Regions from separate parts of the Paenibacillus sp. FSL H7-0716 genome, predicted to be linked through region 2. Evidence: riboswitches for the same ligand, from Rfam matches in the RefSeq annotation. Region 2 holds a riboswitch; the other holds the start of a gene.

Region 1 (3,421 bases), on a different contig from region 2:
CGTTATCAAATGTACTGGCAGGTATATTTTCATCCGGTGACGCGCAGCTCTGAAATTATTTTGCGTCAAATCTTCCGTAGAGCTAAAGAATTGTTCCAAGAGGGGTACAAATTTCGCTTTATGATCGCTCCGCTGGAAGATCTCTTTCGAGGAGAAGTAACAGTGAAGCAATATTTAATGCTTGATGAGGCACTGGTACAGACTGCTTTTATGCAATGGACACTTGAAGAAGATGAGTTATTAAGCGACTTGTGTACCCGTTTTATTCATCGTAAACTGTATAAATATGTAGAGATCGAGAATTTGGATACAGATATGATTGCGGAAATCCGCAGCAGTTTTGCGGGAGCGGGACTTAACCCAGAATATGACTTAGAGATTGATTATCCGACAGATTTGCCTTATGATGTGTTCCGTCCAGGAGCAGCCTTCGACAATAATCAAATTTTACTGCTTGATCGGAATGAGCAATTGCGGGAAATTTCAGAGGTATCGGATATTGTGCGCTCAATAAGCGGAATTCATCGTGGCAGATATCACCTATATTTTCCGCAGGATAAGCTGAAAAAAGCCCTTACACGCTTGCCCTCTTCTGTAGCAGAGATTTTTGCAAAATAATACAAATATTTATGGAACTATTGATAAAAACAACAAGGAGTGAGCTTTAAAATGTATCTGTTCGACACACATACACATCTAGATGCGCCTCAATTCGACGAGGATCGCGAGGAAGTTATAGCTCGTGCAGTAGAGGCCGGAGTCAGCAAGATGATCAATATTGGATTTAACCGGGAAACGATCCCTTCAACGATGAAGCTGGCTGAATCTTATGATTATATTTATGCAGCGGTGGGCTGGCATCCACAGGATGCGATTGATATGAAAGAGGGCGACCTCGATTGGATCGCCTCTCTTTGCAGCCATGAGAAAGTGGTGGCCATCGGAGAGATTGGGTTGGATTATTATTGGGATACCTCTCCCAAGGATGTACAGCAGGAGGTCTTCCGCAAACAAATTGGACTAGCCCGTGAACTAAAAATGCCAATCTGTATACATGACCGTGATGCTCATGAAGATGTCGTACGGATTTTACGGGAGGAAAAAGCAAATGAAATTGGTGGCGTAATGCATTCGTTCTCAGGCAGCTGGGAAACAGCAAAAATGTGCCTAGACCTTGGATTTCATTTGTCATTTGGAGGACCGATCACGTTCAAAAATGCCAGAGTGCCTAAAGAGGTGCTTGCACAGACGCCATTGGACCGATTATTGATCGAAACAGACGCTCCATATTTGACTCCACACCCCTTCCGAGGCAAGCGAAATGAGAGTGCTCATGTGAAGTTAGTAGCAGAGGCTGCGGCTGAAATTAAAGGGTTAACATGGGAAGAATTGGCTAAAATTACGTATGCGAACGCACTGGAACGATTTGGGATTGTCTGAAAACAGGAGTAAAATGGGTGAAAAATAGAGAATAGCCGATATATTAAACTTTTTTAATATAAAAACGGCTGATTATTACAATATTTTAACCATATATTTGCGTAAACGTGGTTGAATCGTCCTTTACAACATGCATCAAAACAGGATATCATCTTTTCAGTGATGTGAGCTGTTGTTATTGTGACAGCCATTGATTCATGGATCGTCTCGCTGAGTCTCCGTATGGAGAACGGGGGAACCAATATTGGACTGCCGCATGCCTGTATCTTGAATACGACTAGGAATTGCCGCAGAACAATATTTGATTTCTTCACGTGGTCTTTGGGGTGAATTTAAGGGCAACCGCCGTGAGCGGGTGACCTGAAATAGGGCGTCTCTCTTTCGTCCGAACCCGACAGCTAACCCCGTAAGCGCAAGTAAGAGAGGCAACCTCGTGCACAAACATTCCCGCGTATTCTGACATCGGAGAAGCCACGAAAGAGTCCTCAAGAGAACTCTTTTTAGGCTTCTTTATTTTTGAATAAACTGAATGTTGCCCGCATACTGTTATATAACAGGTGTGGGAGTAGCTGTGCCGAGCAGGCGATCCATGAGCAGGAGACGCTAAGTTAATACGTGCGTATCCTGTGACAATCTCAAATAGCTTCGTCAAAGAAATTCAGTCCTCATGATATACAAATTGACGACGAGGCTATGTAAGGAGGATGGAGAGAATGGGCTTATTCCAACCAGAGGTATCCCATGATTCGCAGTCATCCAGCAGGTCTTTCGCATTACGGTGGGAGCAAGTAAATACTCGCGTACTTTTACTTGCAGGTGTGATTTCAATCGCAATCGCGCTGTTAATTCTGCTGTACGTACACGGTCAAAGTAACAAACAATTAGTTTTAGTAATAGACGGGCAAACACAGACACTTGAAACGCGAGAAGCACTTCTAGGTGATGTGTTGGAGAAAGAGCAAATTTCGCTGCAGCCGCATGATGAATTATCTTTAGGTCTGAGTGATGAAATAAAAGACGGTGACCGTGTCGTTATCAATCGTGCGCAGAAATTTAGCCTTACTGCGGACGGAGCAACAAAAACGTTATATACGACCGAAGACACTATCGGTCAAGCGATTGACAAACTGGGTATCAACCTAGAAGGCTATGATAAGATTTTTCCTTCGTTAGACACCACCATCTCTGCTGACATGGAGATTAAGATCGTTCGTATCAACAAGCAAACGGTACAGCGAACAACTAACTTACCTTTCCGTGTTATTAAGACAGCAGATCCCTCCCTTACTGTGGGAACAGTTAGAGTGGCACAGGCAGGCAAACCAGGCGTCATGGTTCAGCATATTGAAAAGATCTATCAAGACGGAGAACTGGCCTCTATGCGCATGATCGGCAAGGAAGTACAAACGGTAACAAAAGATAAGATCATTGCCGTTGGTACTAAAGCACTTCCTAAGCCTACTGTAGTTGCTAAAGCTACAACAACTTCCAAATCAAGCACTACCTCCAAAACGACTAAAGTTAGCGCTAAGACTAAGAACGTCACAAGCAAGGCTGGCGTAGATTTTGAGTACAAGAAGATGATTAAGAACGTCTCCATGACAGCTTATTCGTCAGAAGAGCCAGGGATAGGTACTAAAACTGCCTCCGGAACACGCGTAACGGAAGGTCGTACAATTGCAGTAGATCCGAATGTAATTCCTATTGGCTGGTGGGTTTATATCGATGGGCTTGGATTCCGCCGTGCAGAGGATACTGGCGGTGCCATTAAAGGCAATAAAGTGGATGTCTATTATGATTCCCTGAGCCATGCTCGTAATTTCGGCCGTAAATCACGTACCGTTTATGTGATTGGACCTGTGAAACCAGAGCTTAACTAGAACTGAAGCTTTTGCAAAAAATCCTTTGATAAGCTATAGTGATGATAACCGTTAAGGAACGCTGGATGATCATTTCGTTGATCGCAGAGCAACCGCTCATC
Region 2 (3,421 bases):
TTCCACTTTCCCTATTTAGGGCAACAATACTGCAGCCATATTTAGCTCTTGTGTTTAAATCAGACAAACTTCTGCCGTTCATGCAGGACGGTACGGTCAGCTCGACAATTTTATAATCCTTGGACAGTTCAATATAATCCAGCAAATTGGGCGTCACCAGCTGGTGTGCCACACGAATCCCCATATCCCGCTCCGGAAAAATAACCCGATCAACCCCCAGCCGCGACAGTGCGCGGCCATGAAGGATGGAGATTGCCTTAGCCACCACTTGCTTGACTCCAATCTCCTTCAACAAAATGGCCGCCAGAATGCTTCTCTCCATATTGTCACCAATCGCAACAATCCCACAATCAAAGTTCCGTACACCAAGCGAGCGCATAATCCCCTCATCTGTAGCATCTGCTACTACCGTATGCGTCAACTGATCGCTCATTTCCTCCACGCGTTCTTCATGGTGGTCAATGCCGAGCACCTCGTAGCCCATTTCCATCAGCTCAAGCGCCAGGCTTGAACCGAAGCGACCTAAGCCGATTACTACAAATTGCTGTGCTTTCATTTCTAATTAACTCCTATCCAATAATTATTTTACCTTCCGGATACTTATACAATGGTTTACCCTGTTTGGGACCGAGTGCATACGCTAAGGTTAGTGGACCTAGCCGACCTGCAAACATCGTCAGACAGAGTAGAATCTTACCGATCGCTGACAGTTCCGGAGTTAGCCCCATAGTCAGTCCTACCGTAGCAAAGGCGGAGGTCGTCTCAAACAAGATTGCCAAGAAATTACTGTCTTCAGTTGTGGAGAGTATCATCGACACAGAGGCGATTAACAACAAAGCCAGCAGCGTGATCGTTAATGCCTTGTAGATGCGCTCCTGAGCCAGCCGATAACGGAACAACACAACATCTTCCCGTCCACGCAGCATAGCAATTACAGCACCAATCATCATCGTAAAGGTTGTTGTCTTGATCCCGCCGCCCGTTGAGCCCGGAGAAGCACCAATAAACATAAGAATCACTATAAAAAATTGTGTAGCCTGCCGAAGTCCAGCAATATCAACTGTGTTCGCGCCAGCCGTACGGGGAGAAACGGATTGAAAGAAGGCCGATAATATTTTACCGCCAAAATTCAGTGAACCCAGGGTACGAGTGTTAGTAAACTCGAATATAAAAATAACCAGAGCTCCGATCAGAATCAGCCCTGTACTGGTGGACAGGACAACTTTACTATGTAGAGACAGCCTGCGGGTTACCCGAAACTCCACCAGATCTGACATTACAATAAAACCAATCCCGCCGGAGACAATCAGAAACATCACAATAATATTCACAAGCGGATCATATACGTAATCAGTTAAACTGCGAAAATCCCCAAAAATATCGAACCCCGCATTATTAAACATAGACACCGCATGAAATATGCCATAATAAATCGCTTTTCCCAACGGCATATCAAAAGCCCAGCGAATAGACAGCAGCAAAGCGGCACAGCCTTCTATGACAAGAGAATATATAAGGACTCTCCGGATCAGTCGCACAATTCCTTCCATAGAGCCTTGATTCATGGCTTCCTGTAGGATTAGCCTGTCCCGCAAAGATATTTTACGCTTTAACACCAGTGAAAATAGAGTGGCCATGGTCATAAACCCTAAGCCGCCGATCTGGATTAGGACCATAATTACGGTTTTCCCAAAAATCGTGAACGAAGTTCCGGTATCCAGCACAACAAGCCCTGTTACACAGGTTGCCGAAGTTGAAGTAAATAATGCATCAATAAATTTCACGGAATTCCCGCTTGTGCTTGAGATGGGGAGCATAAGCAGCAAGGCCCCTATCAAAATAATCGATGCAAAACCCAGCACCAGTATCTGCGGCGGCGAGAGCTTTAGAAACTTAAATTCAGAAATCCTGCGAAACTGTGAAGCCATTTGCTCACCTTCTTATCAAAAATTCCAACAAAAAAAGCACTGGAAAACCAATGCTGACTTGGTTCCTGCAGTAAATTAGCCTACGAGGTTAGCTGACGGATTCGGACTATGCAGGCTGCCCTATTCGTTCCCAGAACGAAATTCACCCCTGATGAAAGTGCCATTTATCGTGTACACTCCACTTTTCATCACTTCTTATGGTTCCCCCGTTTTCACCAGAAATTCGGCTACTATACAATTGCATACAAATTATATACGTTATTTAGTGAATTCACAAAGACACAATTAATGCTCATTCACATGAAAAAATGCGGTTTAAAGAGACTGCATCAAAAGGAGTGCCTTTTCTCATCACTTTTCCGTGTTTTCCCTGCAATTACACCGATTCTCACCATTCATGCTGAAATGAACACGATAAAATTCATGGTATAAATTCACATGGCTATTCTATACTATCTCTATTACCCATAAAAAGAACATATAATGATTTTTGTAACCAACCAGGCACTAATACTATAATGGAACATAACATTGTCAGTACATAACAAGGAGGCGTTACATGAATCCCGTCGGCCAGCCCTTACAGCAACGTGCCCTCTCCAAGAGGCTCATCATCTCGGGCATTATCGGTCTTATTCTATTTATTATGTTTCAGATTTCCCCTTCACTGCTTAGTAGCCCTACAGGTGAAGATACCACCGTCATTAGCAAGGCAGAAGCCCGTGACCAAGCCATATTATTTGCAGAACAAAAGCTCAACTACACCGAAGCACCAAACGATCAATGGAATGTACTTTACGAGACGGACTCTTCCTTTTATGGTTATATGTCTCGCGAGAAGCTTGTGGAGGACTACACCAAGAAAAAACTGGATCAAAAATATCCTTTTGATGTCTTTCGTGCAACGCTTACTCCGTCAGCGGAGCAAGAGCCGCAAATCATTGTTGACCTCAATATGTATAACGGTAAGATTGTCGCTTTCTCAAAGGCTGCAAAAGTTGCCTCTGAAGAGGGGTCAGGCATCGCTTCCGTTGGTGCAAAAGAGGACAAGGGAGCTGACCTCACTCTAGCGCAGAAGGAGAATCTTGCTCGTCCTTGGCTTCAGGAATGGGAAGTAAATCCTGCCAAGCTACAAATTGAATCGAATACAGGAAGCCATGGGCTAGTGTATACGGATAGTACTGTTCAGGTCGGCGAATCCTTATTGCACTATTATTTTGATTTCAGTGGAGAGCAGGTATCCAGCTTTAATGCCGGCTTCACTGCACCGGCTTGGCATACCTCCTATGTACAAGGACAGACCTCTTTAGCGGAAAAGCTAACATTATTCGGTTACGGTATACCCACACTGATTTTAGGAATTCTGGCACTCGTCTACAGTATTCTTAGAAGAGAGCACACTTCCTTTAAACGTGGAGTATTCCTAAGCTCAGCCTATTTTGTAATCATGATGATCAGCACCTATAATATGCTGCCTGAATCTACGGGCGAAG

What was found. A riboswitch is a leader RNA that binds a small molecule or an ion and turns the genes downstream of it on or off. The one in region 2 is predicted to bind cyclic di-AMP.
Region 1: another riboswitch for cyclic di-AMP. It lies ahead of MHH60_RS27710 (3D domain-containing protein); the one in region 2 lies ahead of MHH60_RS23345 (TrkH family potassium uptake protein).

The regions. Positions count from the first base shown of each region.
Region 1 is NZ_JBBODA010000034.1:47,333-50,753, reverse strand. It holds gene MHH60_RS27720 (HD domain-containing protein) at 1-618, shown strand, start outside; gene MHH60_RS27715 (TatD family hydrolase) at 670-1,440, shown strand; cyclic di-AMP (ydaO/yuaA leader) riboswitch at 1,639-1,868, shown strand; gene MHH60_RS27710 (3D domain-containing protein) at 2,154-3,320, shown strand.
Region 2 is NZ_JBBODA010000022.1:39,049-42,469, forward strand. It holds gene MHH60_RS23340 (potassium channel family protein) at 1-556, opposite strand, end outside; gene MHH60_RS23345 (TrkH family potassium uptake protein) at 570-1,928, opposite strand; cyclic di-AMP (ydaO/yuaA leader) riboswitch at 1,990-2,167, opposite strand; gene MHH60_RS23350 (CPBP family intramembrane glutamic endopeptidase) at 2,488-3,421, shown strand, end outside.